Regions from separate parts of the Tepidibacter aestuarii genome, predicted to be linked through region 2. Evidence: a T-box and tRNA genes for the amino acid it is inferred to sense, from the RefSeq annotation. Region 2 holds a T-box; the other regions hold tRNA genes.

Region 1 (5,210 bases), 1.3 Mb from region 2:
CGGAAGGTGCGGCTGGATCACCTCCTTTCTAAGGAGAAATAACCTACTGTTTAATTTTGAGAGTTTATAAAAAACTCTTGACGAATTTTAATAAATTTGTTATTATATATTTCGTCAAAAAAATACAATATGGGGGCGTAGCTCAGTTGGGAGAGCACTTGCCTTGCAAGCAAGGGGTCAGGAGTTCGACTCTCCTCGTCTCCACCATTTAGTATTTTATATACTATATTAGTACTTTGAAAATTGAACAGATTTAAATAAATTTAGGTTAAGTTATTAAGGGCGTAGGGCGGATGCCTTGGCACCAAGAGCCGATGAAGGACGTGGTAAGCTGCGATAAGCTTCGGGGAGATGCAAGCAATCTTTGATCCGGAGATTTCCGAATGGGGAAACCCACCTAGAGTAATGTCTAGGTATCCTTAGATGAATACATAGTCTAAGGAGGGGAACCGAGGGAACTGAAACATCTAAGTACCTCGAGGAAGAGAAAGAAAAATCGATTCCCTAAGTAGCGGCGAGCGAAAGGGGAAGAGCCCAAACCTATGAAGTTTTCTTCATAGGGGTTGCGGATATGCTCACAAGAAAGAGGTATTGTAGTCGAAGAGGTTTGGAAAGACCCACCATAGAAGGTAATAGTCCTGTAGATTAAACAAGAAGACTTTCGAGCATACTCCAGAGTACCACGGGACACGTGAAACCCTGTGGGAAGCTGGGGGGACCACCCCCCAAGGCTAAATACTTCTTGGTGACCGATAGCGTATAGTACCGTGAGGGAAAGGTGAAAAGAACCCCGGAAGGGGAGTGAAATAGAACCTGAAACCCTATGCCTACAAGCTGTGGGAGCACATTTTTAGTGTGACCGCGTACTTTTTGTAGAACGGGCCAACGAGTTACGATAAGTAGCAAGGTTAAGGACTTAGGGTCTGGAGCCGTAGCGAAAGCGAGTCTTAACTGGGCGATTCAGTTACTTGTCGTAGACCCGAAACCGAGCGACCTACCCATGGCCAGGATGAAGCGAAAGTAAAATTTCGTGGAGGTCCGAACCCACGCACGTTGAAAAGTGCGGGGATGAGCTGTGGGTAGAGGTGAAATTCCAATCGAGCTCGGAGATAGCTGGTTCTCCCCGAAATAGCTTTAGGGCTAGCCTCAAGCTTAGAGATGAGGAGGTAGAGCACTGAATGTCCTAGGGGCCCTGTGGGTTACCGAAGACTATCAAACTCCGAATGCCTTTATCTTTTGCTTGGGAGTCAGACTGTGGGTGATAAGATTCATAGTCGAGAGGGAAACAGCCCAGACCGTCAGCTAAGGTCCCTAAATGTAAGTTAAGTGGTAAAGGATGTGGGATTGCACAGACAACCAGGATGTTGGCTTAGAAGCAGCCATTCATTCAAAGAGTGCGTAATAGCTCACTGGTCGAGTGATCCTGCGCCGAAAATTATCGGGGCTAAAACTTACTACCGAAGCTACGGCATTGACTTTGTCAATGGGTAGGGGAGCATTCACTGCGGGTTGAAGCTAGACCGGAAGGACTAGTGGACTGCAGTGAAGAGAGAATGTTGGCATGAGTAGCGAGACGTAGGTGAGAATCCTACGGGCCGAAAACCCAAGGTTTCCTGAGGAAGGTTCGTCCGCTCAGGGTTAGTCGGGACCTAAGCCGAGGCCGAAAGGCGTAGGTGATGGACAACAGGTTGAGATTCCTGTACTACCGATAATCGTTTGAAGAATGGGGTGACGCAGAAGGATAGGCTATCCTACTATTGGATATGTAGGTCCAAGCATTAAGGGAGCATTGATAGGCAAATCCGTCGGTGCAATCCTGAGGTGTGATGGGGAGCGAAATTTAAGTAGCGAAGTAGTCGATTTCATGCTGCCAAGAAAAGCCTCTACTGAGATTAAAGGTACCCGTACCGCAAACCGACACAGGTGGGTGAGAAGAGAATTCTAAGGCTAGCGAGAGAACTTTTGTTAAGGAACTCGGCAAAATGACCCCGTAACTTAGGGATAAGGGGTGCCTCATTAGGGTGTATGCCCGAAGAGGCCGCAGAGAATAGGCCCAAGCGACTGTTTACCAAAAACATAGGTTTCTGCTAAGTCGAAAGACGATGTATAGGAGCTGACGCCTGCCCGGTGCTGGAAGGTTAAGGGGATGTGTTAGACATTAGTCGAAGCATTGAACTTAAGCCCCAGTAAACGGCGGCCGTAACTATAACGGTCCTAAGGTAGCGAAATTCCTTGTCGGGTAAGTTCCGACCCGCACGAAAGGCGTAACGATTTGGGCACTGTCTCAACAAAAGACTCGGTGAAATTGTAATTCCGGTGAAGATGCCGGATACCTGCGACAGGACGGAAAGACCCCATGGAGCTTTACTGTAGCCTGGCATTGGATTTCGATATTACATGTACAGGATAGGTGGGAGACTGAGATACGAGAACGCCAGTTTTCGTGGAGTCATCCTTGGGATACCACCCTTGTAATATTGAGATTCTAACCATAGACCATGAATCTGGTCTTGGGACACTGTCAGGTGGACAGTTTGACTGGGGCGGTCGCCTCCCAAAATGTAACGGAGGCGCCCAAAGGTTCCCTCAGCACGGTCGGAAATCGTGCGAAGAGTGCAAAGGCAAAAGGGAGCTTGATTGCAAGACATACAGGTCGAGCAAGGACGAAAGTCGGGCTTAGTGATCCGGTGGTTCCGCGTGGAAGGGCCATCGCTCAACGGATAAAAGCTACCCTGGGGATAACAGGCTTATCTCCCCCAAGAGTCCACATCGACGGGGAGGTTTGGCACCTCGATGTCGGCTCATCACATCCTGGGGCTGTAGTAGGTCCCAAGGGTTGGGCTGTTCGCCCATTAAAGTGGTACGCGAGCTGGGTTCAGAACGTCGTGAGACAGTTCGGTCCCTATCCGTCGCAGGCGTAGGAAATTTGAGAGGAGCTGTCCTTAGTACGAGAGGACCGGGATGGACATACCTCTGGTGCACCAGTTGTCACGCCAGTGGCATAGCTGGGTAGCTATGTATGGAATGGATAAGCGCTGAAAGCATCTAAGCGCGAAGCCAACCTCAAGATAAGATTTCCCATCTTTATGAGTAAGATCCCAGGAAGACTACCTGGTTGATAGGTTCAAGGTGTAAGCTCAGTAATGAGTTCAGCTGATGAATACTAATAGATCGAGGACTTAACCAAATTTTAAATCTGGTCAATTTTGAAAGTATTAATCTTAATACTTAATATGCGGGTGTAGCTCAGTGGTAGAGTTCCGGCCTTCCAAGCCGGCTGCGAGGGTTCGACTCCCTTCACCCGCTCCAATATGTGGTTATTATAGCAAAGAGGATACACCTGTTCCCATTCCGAACACAGAAGTTAAGCTCTTTAGCGCTGATGGTACTTGGGGGGCAGCCCCCTGGGAGAGTAAGACGTAGCCACGTATGTTCCAAGGTAGCTCAATGGTGGAGCAATCGGCTGTTAACCGATAGGCTGTGGGTTCGAGCCCCACCCTTGGAGCCAAAAAAAATGCCGAGGTGGCGGAACTGGCAGACGCACAGGACTTAAAATCCTGCGGTCCTTACAGATCGTACCGGTTCGATTCCGGTCCTCGGCACCACAATAACGCGGGATGGAGCAGTTGGCAGCTCGTCGGGCTCATAACCCGAAGGTCGTAGGTTCAAGTCCTGCTCCCGCAACCAGTATGGCCCCTTGGTCAAGCGGTTAAGACACCGCCCTTTCACGGCGGTAACAGGGGTTCGATTCCCCTAGGGGTCACCATTAATAATTGGGCTCATAGCTCAGCTGGGAGAGCACCTGCCTTACAAGCAGGGGGTCACAGGTTCGAGCCCTGTTGAGCCCACCAATTATTTGGCCTGGTAGTTCAGTTGGTTAGAATGCCAGCCTGTCACGCTGGAGGTCGAGGGTTCGAGTCCCTTCCAGGTCGCCAAATAATTAAATTGGGATATTTAAAAAAATAAAAAAGTGCTAGTGTGGCTCAACGGTAGAGCAGCTGACTTGTAATCAGCAGGTTGTAGGTTCGATTCCTATCACTAGCTCCAAAACATGGAGGGGTTCCCGAGTTGGCCAAAGGGGGCAGACTGTAAATCTGTTAGCATCGCTTTCACTGGTTCGAATCCAGTCCCCTCCACCATCAATAATGCGCGGGTGTGGCGGAATTGGCAGACGCACTAGACTTAGGATCTAGCGCTTTTAGCGTGGGGGTTCAAGTCCCTCCACCCGCACCATAAGCGGAAATGGCTCAGTGGTAGAGCATCGCCTTGCCAAGGCGAGGGTCGCGAGTTCGAATCTCGTTTTCCGCTCCAAAATATGTGCCTGTAGCTCAGTTGGATAGAGCAGTGGCCTTCTAAGCCACGTGTCCGGGGTTCGAATCCCTGCAGGCACGCCATATACTGGGGATTCGCCAAGTCGGTAAGGCTCAGGATTTTGATTCCTGCATGCGTTGGTTCGAGTCCAGCATCCCCAGCCAATTTAATCTGACCCATTAGCTCAGTCGGTAGAGCACCTGACTTTTAATCAGGGTGTCCCGCGTTCGAGTCGCGGATGGGTCACCAAAGAAATGCGGAGGGGTGTCCGAGTGGCTTAAGGAGCTGGTCTTGAAAACCAGTGACTCCGAAAGGGGCCGTGGGTTCAAATCCCACCTCCTCCGCCAAATGCCCAGATAGCTCAGTCGGTAGAGCAGGGGACTGAAAATCCCCGTGTCGGTGGTTCGATTCCGCCTCTGGGCACCAATAAAATGTGGCGGCATAGCTCAGTTGGCTAGAGCGTTCGGTTCATACCCGAAAGGTCACTAGTTCGAATCTAGTTGCCGCTACCAAATAAAGTGGGCCTTTAGCTCAGTTGGTTAGAGCGCCCGGCTCATAACCGGTAGGTCTGGGGTTCGAGTCCCTGAAGGCCCACCACTTTATTTAATATATTATATCGAGGTGTAGCGCAGTTTGGTAGCGCACGTGGTTTGGGACCATGGGGCCGGGGGTTCGAGTCCCTCCACCTCGACCAATATGGTGGGTATAGCTCAGTCGGTTAGAGCGCCAGATTGTGGCTCTGGAGGCCGTGAGTTCGAATCTCATTACTCACCCCATATTTTGACCCATTAGCTCAGTCGGTAGAGCACCTGACTTTTAATCAGGGTGTCCCGCGTTCGAGTCGCGGATGGGTCACCAAGAAAAATGGCGACATAGCCAAGTGGTAAGGCAGAGGACTG
Region 2 (5,210 bases):
GCGCCTTTTACAAAACATACTGTTCCAAGGCAAATATTTACAACATATTTTCCTCTTGGTTTTGTAGTAAAGTAAGAATAGAAACTTACAACACCGAATACTTTTGAAGAAGGTACATTCAATTTTTTACTTATAAATAATTGAACATCTTTCGGAAGGTAACCAAAAATATGTTGAGCTTTATGAAGAACTTCTATTAAAGCACCTTTTTTGTCCTCAAGTGAGCTTATAAAATCATCTAGTTCGTTAAATTTGTCTTTACTTAAAGATTTCTGTAACATAATAGTACGCCCCCTTACTAAAAAAGAAAAATTCAGAAAATTTAATCAATTTATTATATTATACCATTTTAACCAAAAAATGGAAACAAAAATGAATAAAAATAATAGTAAATAGTATAAAAATACAAAAGTCATATTCTGAATTAAGAATATGACTTAAATTTTAACCTATAAATTTTATCAATATAGGTGTTAATAAAACAGTTATAATACCTGCAATTCCTATTGAAAGGCTACTCATAGCACCTTCGGTTTCTCCAAGTTCCATTGCCTTTGTAGTACCAAGAGCGTGCGATGAAGTTCCTATTGAAACACCTATAGCTATCTTGTCTTTTATTTTAAAAAATTTACATACTGAAGGGCCTAAAACAGCGCCTATAACACCAGTTATAATTATACAAATTATAGTTATTGAGGGTATACCACCTATTTGATTGGATACTTCGATACCTATAGGGGTAGTTATTGATTTTGGAATCAGTGATAGGCCTATTTGAGTATTTACATTTAAATATTTACTTAAAAATATTATGCTCGATATAGATGTTAAACAACCTATAAATACTCCTATTAAAATAGGAAGTAAATTCTTTTTTAAAAGATCAAATTGCTTATACAATGGAACTGCTAGTATTACTGTAGCTGGAGTTAAGAAAAAAGTAATATAGCTACCTCCTTTATTATATGAATCAAAATCAATATTTAAAACTAAAAGAAATGAAATTATAATTATCATACTTATAAATACAGGATTTAAAATTGGAAGTTTTGTTTTTTTATTTATAAAAACACTAATTTCAAAAGCTATTATAGTTATAAGTATACCGAATATAGGATTATCAACAAAACTCATATTAATCTCTCCTTCTTTTTAATATTTGAATTGTAGTTCCAGTTGTCAATATAACTAATATAGTAGAAATAATAGATATGAAAAATAATATAAACCATTGACCTTTTAATATATCAAGAGACGATATTAAACCTACTCCTGCTGGTATAAAAAAGAAAGCTAGATTGTTTAATAAGAACTTACTTATATCTGCTATCATATAAAGCTCTATTATTCCTGTACTAAGAGCTATAAACAACAATATCATACCGATTATACTACCTGGCAATGGAAACGCTAGAAAATTAGAAATGACCTCTCCTAAAAGACATATAAATAAAATTATACCTAGTTGTCTAAATAATTTCAAATAAAACACCTCTTTCAATTGTATAGTATATTGTATACAATGATATTTTACACTTTTTTATTAAAAAAATCTATATAGAATTAATTAAATTGGATAATATCAAAAATTGTAATTTTAATATAAACAAAAAAACAGAATCTAAATTAAAAGACTCTGTTTTATTAAAAACTATTTAACTATAATAGCAACTTTTTCAGGTTCATTGTAATATAAACGTAAGATTTGATTTTTTCTAACATTATTTTCATTTAAACCTTTTTTAACATTTAATTTAATAGGCAATTTTCCGTTTTTAAGTAAAAGTTCATAGTGATTTTCTTTCTTTTGGAAGTATATAACTTTTCCTTCGTAGTATTTTAATTGTTGAAGTTTATCTCTGTACAATTTTAAATAATAGAAAGATCCAGCTGTAATAGCTAACGTAATTCCAAATCTTACCCAAATATTAGGAATAAATGACTTTGTTCCAAAGAATGATACCAATATTAAAATAATAGGTATAATCGATTTTTTTAATATCATCTTACCGAACATAGTAGATAAGTCTTTTTCGGCTTGATTCATGTTTTTTAAGTCTACTTTCTTTTTTATTTCTTGCTTGAACTCTTTTTTCATAATAAATCCTCCTACAATTATATTTTCTTGAGTTATATGATTTAATAATGATTATATAATTTAAAATTACTATTATATAATTACCATTATTAATTTATATTATAGATAATTATAAATACAACCTAAAAAAACAAGTTTATTAAAATAAAAATCTAATCTAAAATATTTTATCATGAAAACAAGCAAAAATAAACTAGAGAATAAATTATACATAGATAATTATAATAAATTTTTAAATTTAGTAAATAATATGATTAAAGGAGTGATTGACATGAAAAATAAAGACAAAAGAAATAAATTTACTAATTTAGCAGAAAGTCACGAAACTGCAGCATGGGCAGATATTGAGAGTGTATTTGATGAAACAAATGTATCAATACCAAGTCAAAGGGCAACTGAAGAAGCAAAAGAATGGGTAGATGATGAAAATCAAAAATAGATAAAGTAAAATTTAGCTCAGATGAAGTCTTATAACTTTTAGCTTTTGGATGAAACTTTAATGTTAAATTATGTTTGACATTAAAAAATAAAGGTAATATAATGTAAATACTAATTAAAATAAAATATTTAAAAACAATGAAGAGAAGAGTATCTATGAATTATTTTGATTAAAGCGAGTTGGTGGTGGTGAAAGACCAATATTAAAAGTCATAGAGAAGAACAGCTTGGAGTTTCTAACCGAAATCTAATAGGCAGTAGGCTTAGACGGATTCATACCGTTATCAAATGAAAAATATAAAGTAAATCTTTGTATTTAACATTAAGTGGCCATATTATGGCAATTAGGGTGGTACCGCGAATAATAAGTTTTTCGTCCCTTTATAGGGATGAAAGACTTTTTTTTTATTTGTAAAGAAAGTATATCGGTTTTAACTTGCATAAGAATCAATCCAGAAGTGATTAAATTCTTATCTCAAACTTTAAGAGGATTGGCATAGAATTTTTAGCTTTCGGGTAAATAAAAATATATAAGGAGGTATAATAGTATGAAAAACATACTGGTAAAAGAAATTTACAGAGAAACACAAAAGTATTCTGATCAAACTATACAAATATCAGGATGGATAAGAACACTAAGATCTTCAAAGGCATTTGGATTTATAGAAATAAATGATGGTAGCTTCTTTAAAAATATCCAAGTTGTATTTGAAGAAAACTTAGAAAACTTTAAAGAAATAAGTAAATTATCTATTAGTACGTCTATAATTGTTGAAGGTAAGTTAGCATTAACGCCTGGATCAAAACAACCTTTCGAAATAAAGGCTACTAAAATAATTGTTGAGGGAGAGTCTTCAAACGAGTATCCTCTACAAAAGAAAAGACATACTCTTGAATACTTAAGAACTATAGCACACTTAAGACCTCGTAGTAATACATTTTCAGCAGTATTTAGAGTTCGTTCTATAGCTGCTTATGCTATACATAAATTTTTCCAAGAACAAGGATTTGTATATACGCATACTCCTGTAATAACAGGTAGTGACTGCGAAGGTGCTGGAGAAATGTTTAGAATAACTACTTTAGATATGAAAAATCCAGCTATTGATGAAGATGGGAATGTTGATTATTCTAAAGATTTCTTTGGAAAAGAGACTAATTTAACAGTGAGTGGACAATTAGAAGCAGAAGCTTATGCATTAGCATTTAGAAATATTTATACTTTTGGACCAACGTTTAGAGCAGAAAATTCTAATACATCTAGACATGCATCAGAGTTTTGGATGATTGAGCCTGAGATTGCATTTGCAGATCTTAATGATTATATGAACTTAGCAGAAGATATGATGAAATACTTAATTAATTATGTTATGGAAAATGCTCCTGAAGAAATGGAATTTTTCAATAAATTTATAGACAAAGAGTTACTTGATAGATTAAACAATGTGGTTAATTCTGATTTTGGTAGAATAACATATACAGAGGCAGTGGAAATTCTTAAAAATTCAGGTAAAGAATTTGATTATCCTGTAGAATGGGGATGCGATCTTCAAACAGAGCATGAAAGATATTTAACTGATGAAGTATACAAGAAGCCTCTATTTGTTACTGATTATCCAAAAGATATCAAATCTTTCTATATGAGACTTAATGATGACAATAAGACTGTTGCAGCAGCTGACTTATTAGTTCCTGGTGTAGGAGAGATAATAGGAGGAAGTCAAAGAGAAGAGAGACTTGATATACTAGAGTCTAGAATGAAAGAGATGAATCTTAACGAAGAAGATTATTGGTGGTATTTAGAACTTAGAAAATTCGGTGGAACAAAGCATGCTGGATATGGACTTGGATTTGAAAGAGCTATAATGTATTTAACTGGTATGGGTAATATAAGAGACGTTATACCTTTCCCAAGAACACCAAAAAGTGCAGAATTTTAATTAATAATTAAAGTAGATATTAACTTAAGTTAATATCTACTTTTTTTTATACTAAGGGATTGTAAAATTTTAGCTCTATGGGTAGTAATATTGATGGAAGAACTACACTTGCAACTATTTTAAGCAACAGAGTATATAGTCATAATTGGCGACACGAGTCAGTGCGTAGCAACTAGACGAATTTTTAAATTTAAATAGTAATATGAACAGATTTATAATTTAACTATATAATAATTTGAATTATATGGTAAAATATAACTGGAATTAGGTTGTTATATAGTTTGGTTTCTAGTTTAACTAATCGCGAAGCTATTAAGTTCTTGGAAGATGAAGTATTAGAAATTTTAGATTTAGGATAAATTGGAGGAGTGTTATGGAACTTAAAAATAAGGCTAAGGACCTTTTAAAAAAACAAAAAGACATTATAAATCAGTATGAAGAACTTATAAGAGATTTAAATTCTGATAATGCACTAAGTGAAAGTATTGAACTTAAAAAAGAAGTTGATAATTATAGAAAAGATACTCAAAAACTAAAGGAAGAGAAGAGAAAACTATTAAATGAAAATATGAATTTGAAAATTTCACTGAAAGAGCAAATTATCAATGAAAAAATATCTATTTTAAATGCATCTAAGAAAAAAATAGACATGTATTTTAATAATGAAACAAATAAAAAAATTAATAAATTAGAATTGTTAGAGATTTCTGCAAAAGATAGACTTAGCAAAATAA
Region 3 (5,210 bases), 920 kb from region 2:
CTTGGGACACTGTCAGGTGGACAGTTTGACTGGGGCGGTCGCCTCCCAAAATGTAACGGAGGCGCCCAAAGGTTCCCTCAGCACGGTCGGAAATCGTGCGAAGAGTGCAAAGGCAAAAGGGAGCTTGATTGCAAGACATACAGGTCGAGCAAGGACGAAAGTCGGGCTTAGTGATCCGGTGGTTCCGCGTGGAAGGGCCATCGCTCAACGGATAAAAGCTACCCTGGGGATAACAGGCTTATCTCCCCCAAGAGTCCACATCGACGGGGAGGTTTGGCACCTCGATGTCGGCTCATCACATCCTGGGGCTGTAGTAGGTCCCAAGGGTTGGGCTGTTCGCCCATTAAAGTGGTACGCGAGCTGGGTTCAGAACGTCGTGAGACAGTTCGGTCCCTATCCGTCGCAGGCGTAGGAAATTTGAGAGGAGCTGTCCTTAGTACGAGAGGACCGGGATGGACATACCTCTGGTGCACCAGTTGTCACGCCAGTGGCATAGCTGGGTAGCTATGTATGGAATGGATAAGCGCTGAAAGCATCTAAGCGCGAAGCCAACCTCAAGATAAGATTTCCCATCTTTATGAGTAAGATCCCAGGAAGACTACCTGGTTGATAGGTTCAAGGTGTAAGCTCAGTAATGAGTTCAGCTGATGAATACTAATAGATCGAGGACTTAACCAAATTTTAAATCTGGTCAATTTTGAAAGTATTAATCTTAATACTTAATATGCGGGTGTAGCTCAGTGGTAGAGTTCCGGCCTTCCAAGCCGGCTGCGAGGGTTCGACTCCCTTCACCCGCTCCAATATGTGGTTATTATAGCAAAGAGGATACACCTGTTCCCATTCCGAACACAGAAGTTAAGCTCTTTAGCGCTGATGGTACTTGGGGGGCAGCCCCCTGGGAGAGTAAGACGTAGCCACGTATGTTCCAAGGTAGCTCAATGGTGGAGCAATCGGCTGTTAACCGATAGGCTGTGGGTTCGAGCCCCACCCTTGGAGCCAAAAAAAATGCCGAGGTGGCGGAACTGGCAGACGCACAGGACTTAAAATCCTGCGGTCCTTACAGATCGTACCGGTTCGATTCCGGTCCTCGGCACCACAATAACGCGGGATGGAGCAGTTGGCAGCTCGTCGGGCTCATAACCCGAAGGTCGTAGGTTCAAGTCCTGCTCCCGCAACCAGTATGGCCCCTTGGTCAAGCGGTTAAGACACCGCCCTTTCACGGCGGTAACAGGGGTTCGATTCCCCTAGGGGTCACCATTAATAATTGGGCTCATAGCTCAGCTGGGAGAGCACCTGCCTTACAAGCAGGGGGTCACAGGTTCGAGCCCTGTTGAGCCCACCAATTATTTGGCCTGGTAGTTCAGTTGGTTAGAATGCCAGCCTGTCACGCTGGAGGTCGAGGGTTCGAGTCCCTTCCAGGTCGCCAAAAAAATACTTTTAAAATAAATAATATACGCTAGTGTGGCTCAACGGTAGAGCAGCTGACTTGTAATCAGCAGGTTGTAGGTTCGATTCCTATCACTAGCTCCAAAATATGGAGGGGTTCCCGAGTTGGCCAAAGGGGGCAGACTGTAAATCTGTTAGCATCGCTTTCACTGGTTCGAATCCAGTCCCCTCCACCAAAAAAAGTGGGCCTTTAGCTCAGTTGGTTAGAGCGCCCGGCTCATAACCGGTAGGTCTGGGGTTCGAGTCCCTGAAGGCCCACCACTTTTTTTTGCCCAGATAGCTCAGTCGGTAGAGCAGGGGACTGAAAATCCCCGTGTCGGTGGTTCGATTCCGCCTCTGGGCACCAAAATTAAAAAGATTATGTGGTTATTATAGCAAGGAGGATACACCTGTTCCCATTCCGAACACAGAAGTTAAGCTCCTTAGCGCCGATGGTACTTGGGGGGCAGCCCCCTGGGAGAGTAGGACGTAGCCACGTAATCTTTTTTTATAAAGTTTTAATTATGATTGATGAGTTTAATAGTATATTTCGAGTGAATGATAAAAAAGCCTTTCTTTGAAAGATTATATATAGAGATTTTTTTGAAATTCGTAACGGAAATTATACTTATATGCAATTCAAATAGGAATACAAATTCTTACTCATTATAAAAAAACTTTTAAAAAAGTATTGACGAATATGTCGAAAGATGATATATTATTACATGTCCTCGAAAACGAGGCAAACAAGAAACACAAAATGAACTTTGAAAATTAAACAGTAGGTTATAAATAAATCACAACAGTGATTTTCGGAAACAACACATAAAGTCAGTTTACTGAGTACTGACAAACTTTTATTTAAGAGTTTGATCCTGGCTCAGGATGAACGCTGGCGGCGTGCCTAACACATGCAAGTCGAGCGGAGATTAAAAAGCTTGCTTTTTAATCTTAGCGGCGGACGGGTGAGTAACGCGTGGGTAACCTGCCCTATACACACGGATAACATATCGAAAGATATGCTAATACGAGATAACACATTTTTAAGGCATCTTAGAAATGTCAAAGCGTTAGCGGTATAGGATGGACCCGCGTCCCATTAGCTAGTTGGTGAGGTAAAAGCTTACCAAGGCGACGATGGGTAGCCGACCTGAGAGGGTGATCGGCCACACTGGAACTGAGACACGGTCCAGACTCCTACGGGAGGCAGCAGTGGGGAATATTGCACAATGGGGGAAACCCTGATGCAGCAACGCCGCGTGAGCGATGAAGGCCTTCGGGTCGTAAAGCTCTGTCCTAAGGGAAGATAATGACGGTACCTTAGGAGGAAGCCCCGGCTAACTACGTGCCAGCAGCCGCGGTAATACGTAGGGGGCAAGCGTTATCCGGAATTACTGGGCGTAAAGGGTGCGTAGGCGGCCTTGTAAGTCAGAAGTGAAAGGCTACGGCTCAACCGTAGTAAGCTTTTGAAACTGCAGGGCTTGAGTGCAGGAGAGGAGAGTAGAATTCCTAGTGTAGCGGTGAAATGCGTAGATATTAGGAGGAATACCAGTTGCGAAGGCGGCTCTCTGGACTGTAACTGACGCTGAGGCACGAAAGCGTGGGGAGCGAACAGGATTAGATACCCTGGTAGTCCACGCCGTAAACGATGAGTGCTAGGTGTCGGGGGTTACCCCCCTCGGTGCCGCAGCTAACGCATTAAGCACTCCGCCTGGGGAGTACGCTCGCAAGAGTGAAACTCAAAGGAATTGACGGGGACCCGCACAAGTAGCGGAGCATGTGGTTTAATTCGAAGCAACGCGAAGAACCTTACCTAAGCTTGACATCCCTCAGACCGCTTCTTAATCGAAGCTTTCCCTTCGGGGACTGAGGTGACAGGTGGTGCATGGTTGTCGTCAGCTCGTGTCGTGAGATGTTGGGTTAAGTCCCGCAACGAGCGCAACCCTTATCTTTAGTTGCCAGCATTTTGGATGGGCACTCTAGAGAGACTGCCGAGGATAACTCGGAGGAAGGTGGGGATGACGTCAAATCATCATGCCCCTTATGCTTAGGGCTACACACGTGCTACAATGGCTAGTACAGAGAGTTGCGAAACCGCGAGGTCAAGCTAATCTCTTAAAGCTAGTCTCAGTTCGGATTGCAGGCTGAAACTCGCCTGCATGAAGCTGGAGTTACTAGTAATCGCGAATCAGAATGTCGCGGTGAATGCGTTCCCGGGTCTTGTACACACCGCCCGTCACACCACGGAAGTTGGGGGCGCCCGAAGTCAGATATCCAACCGTAAGGAGGAATCTGCCGAAGGTGAAATCAATGACTGGGGTGAAGTCGTAACAAGGTAGCCGTATCGGAAGGTGCGGCTGGATCACCTCCTTTCTAAGGAGAAATAACCTACTGTTTAATTTTGAGAGTTTATTAAAACTCTTAAAAATACAATATGGGGGCGTAGCTCAGTTGGGAGAGCACTTGCCTTGCAAGCAAGGGGTCAGGAGTTCGACTCTCCTCGTCTCCACCATTTAGTATTTTATATACTACTTAGTACTTTGAAAATTGAACAGATTTAAATAAATTTAGGTTAAGTTATTAAGGGCGTAGGGCGGATGCCTTGGCACCAAGAGCCGATGAAGGACGTGGTAAGCTGCGATAAGCTTCGGGGAGATGCAAGCAATCTTTGATCCGGAGATTTCCGAATGGGGAAACCCACCTAGAGTAATGTCTAGGTATCCTTAGATGAATACATAGTCTAAGGAGGGGAACCGAGGGAACTGAAACATCTAAGTACCTCGAGGAAGAGAAAGAAAAATCGATTCCCTAAGTAGCGGCGAGCGAAAGGGGAAGAGCCCAAACCTATGAAGTTTTCTTCATAGGGGTTGCGGATATGCTCACAAGAAAGAGGTATTGTAGTCGAAGAGGTTTGGAAAGACCCACCATAGAAGGTAATAGTCCTGTAGATTAAACAAGAAGACTTTCGAGCATACTCCAGAGTACCACGGGACACGTGAAACCCTGTGGGAAGCTGGGGGGACCACCCCCCAAGGCTAAATACTTCTTGGTGACCGATAGCGTATAGTACCGTGAGGGAAAGGTGAAAAGAACCCCGGAAGGGGAGTGAAATAGAACCTGAAACCCTATGCCTACAAGCTGTGGGAGCACATTTTTAGTGTGACCGCGTACTTTTTGTAGAACGGGCCAACGAGTTACGATAAGTAGCAAGGTTAAGGACTTAGGGTCTGGAGCCGTAGCGAAAGCGAGTCTTAACTGGGCGATTCAGTTACTTGTCGTAGACCCGAAACCGAGCGACCTACCCATGGCCAGGATGAAGCGAAAGTAAAATTTCGTGGAGGTCCGAACCCACGCACGTTGAAAAGTGCGGGGATGAGCTGTGGGTAGAGGTGAAATTCCAATCGAGCTCGGAGATAGCTGGTTCTCCCCGAAATAGCTTTAGGGCTAGCCTCAAGCTTAGAGATGAGGAGGTAGAGCACTGAATGTCCTAGGGGCCCTGTGGGTTACCGAAGACTATCAAACTCCGAATGCCTTTATCTTTTGCTTGGGAGTCAGACTGTGGGTGATAAGATTCATAGTCGAGAGGGAAACAGCCCAGACCGTCAGCTAAGGTCCCTAAATGTAAGTTAAGTGGTAAAGGATGTGGGATTGCACAGACAACCAGGATGTTGGCTTAGAAGCAGCCATTCATTCAAAGAGTGCGTAATAGCTCACTGGTCGAGTGATCCTGCGCCGAAAATTATCGGGGCTAAAACTTACTACCGAAGCTACGGCATTGACTTTGT

The links. The T-box of region 2 lies ahead of asnS (asparagine--tRNA ligase). A T-box ahead of a tRNA ligase gene usually reads a tRNA of that ligase, here a tRNA-Asn.
Region 1: it encodes a tRNA-Asn, which carries the amino acid that the T-box ahead of asnS (asparagine--tRNA ligase) is inferred to sense. The anticodon was not compared.
Region 3: it encodes a tRNA-Asn, which carries the amino acid that the T-box ahead of asnS (asparagine--tRNA ligase) is inferred to sense. The anticodon was not compared.

Annotation. Positions count from the first base shown of each region.
Region 1 is NZ_OW235315.1:3,459,541-3,464,750, reverse strand. Features, by position in the region: rRNA gene M2214_RS17100 (16S ribosomal RNA) at 1-28, shown strand, start outside; tRNA gene M2214_RS17095 (tRNA-Ala) at 132-207, shown strand; rRNA gene M2214_RS17090 (23S ribosomal RNA) at 267-3,187, shown strand; tRNA gene M2214_RS17085 (tRNA-Gly) at 3,236-3,309, shown strand; rRNA gene rrf (5S ribosomal RNA) at 3,313-3,429, shown strand; tRNA gene M2214_RS17075 (tRNA-Asn) at 3,434-3,508, shown strand; tRNA gene M2214_RS17070 (tRNA-Leu) at 3,517-3,605, shown strand; tRNA gene M2214_RS17065 (tRNA-Met) at 3,612-3,687, shown strand; tRNA gene M2214_RS17060 (tRNA-Glu) at 3,692-3,766, shown strand; tRNA gene M2214_RS17055 (tRNA-Val) at 3,776-3,851, shown strand; tRNA gene M2214_RS17050 (tRNA-Asp) at 3,859-3,935, shown strand; tRNA gene M2214_RS17045 (tRNA-Thr) at 3,973-4,047, shown strand; tRNA gene M2214_RS17040 (tRNA-Tyr) at 4,054-4,139, shown strand; tRNA gene M2214_RS17035 (tRNA-Leu) at 4,150-4,233, shown strand; tRNA gene M2214_RS17030 (tRNA-Gly) at 4,237-4,311, shown strand; tRNA gene M2214_RS17025 (tRNA-Arg) at 4,318-4,394, shown strand; tRNA gene M2214_RS17020 (tRNA-Gln) at 4,400-4,475, shown strand; tRNA gene M2214_RS17015 (tRNA-Lys) at 4,485-4,560, shown strand; tRNA gene M2214_RS17010 (tRNA-Ser) at 4,570-4,658, shown strand; tRNA gene M2214_RS17005 (tRNA-Phe) at 4,662-4,737, shown strand; tRNA gene M2214_RS17000 (tRNA-Met) at 4,747-4,823, shown strand; tRNA gene M2214_RS16995 (tRNA-Ile) at 4,832-4,908, shown strand; tRNA gene M2214_RS16990 (tRNA-Pro) at 4,929-5,005, shown strand; tRNA gene M2214_RS16985 (tRNA-His) at 5,011-5,087, shown strand; tRNA gene M2214_RS16980 (tRNA-Lys) at 5,094-5,169, shown strand; tRNA gene M2214_RS16975 (tRNA-Cys) at 5,178-5,210, shown strand, end outside.
Region 2 is NZ_OW235315.1:2,174,693-2,179,902, reverse strand. Features, by position in the region: gene nuoE (NADH-quinone oxidoreductase subunit NuoE) at 1-281, opposite strand, end outside; gene M2214_RS10770 (LrgB family protein) at 445-1,134, opposite strand; gene M2214_RS10765 (CidA/LrgA family protein) at 1,136-1,483, opposite strand; gene M2214_RS10760 (hypothetical protein) at 1,652-2,098, opposite strand; gene M2214_RS10755 (CDIF630_02480 family spore surface protein) at 2,370-2,537, shown strand; T-box leader at 2,666-2,920, shown strand; gene asnS (asparagine--tRNA ligase) at 3,085-4,476, shown strand; gene M2214_RS10745 (DUF2339 domain-containing protein) at 4,850-5,210, shown strand, end outside.
Region 3 is NZ_OW235315.1:3,096,884-3,102,093, reverse strand. Features, by position in the region: rRNA gene M2214_RS15130 (23S ribosomal RNA) at 1-678, shown strand, start outside; tRNA gene M2214_RS15125 (tRNA-Gly) at 727-800, shown strand; rRNA gene rrf (5S ribosomal RNA) at 804-920, shown strand; tRNA gene M2214_RS15115 (tRNA-Asn) at 925-999, shown strand; tRNA gene M2214_RS15110 (tRNA-Leu) at 1,008-1,096, shown strand; tRNA gene M2214_RS15105 (tRNA-Met) at 1,103-1,178, shown strand; tRNA gene M2214_RS15100 (tRNA-Glu) at 1,183-1,257, shown strand; tRNA gene M2214_RS15095 (tRNA-Val) at 1,267-1,342, shown strand; tRNA gene M2214_RS15090 (tRNA-Asp) at 1,350-1,426, shown strand; tRNA gene M2214_RS15085 (tRNA-Thr) at 1,456-1,530, shown strand; tRNA gene M2214_RS15080 (tRNA-Tyr) at 1,537-1,622, shown strand; tRNA gene M2214_RS15075 (tRNA-Ile) at 1,631-1,707, shown strand; tRNA gene M2214_RS15070 (tRNA-Phe) at 1,717-1,792, shown strand; rRNA gene rrf (5S ribosomal RNA) at 1,808-1,924, shown strand; rRNA gene M2214_RS15060 (16S ribosomal RNA) at 2,283-3,798, shown strand; tRNA gene M2214_RS15055 (tRNA-Ala) at 3,862-3,937, shown strand; rRNA gene M2214_RS15050 (23S ribosomal RNA) at 3,996-5,210, shown strand, end outside.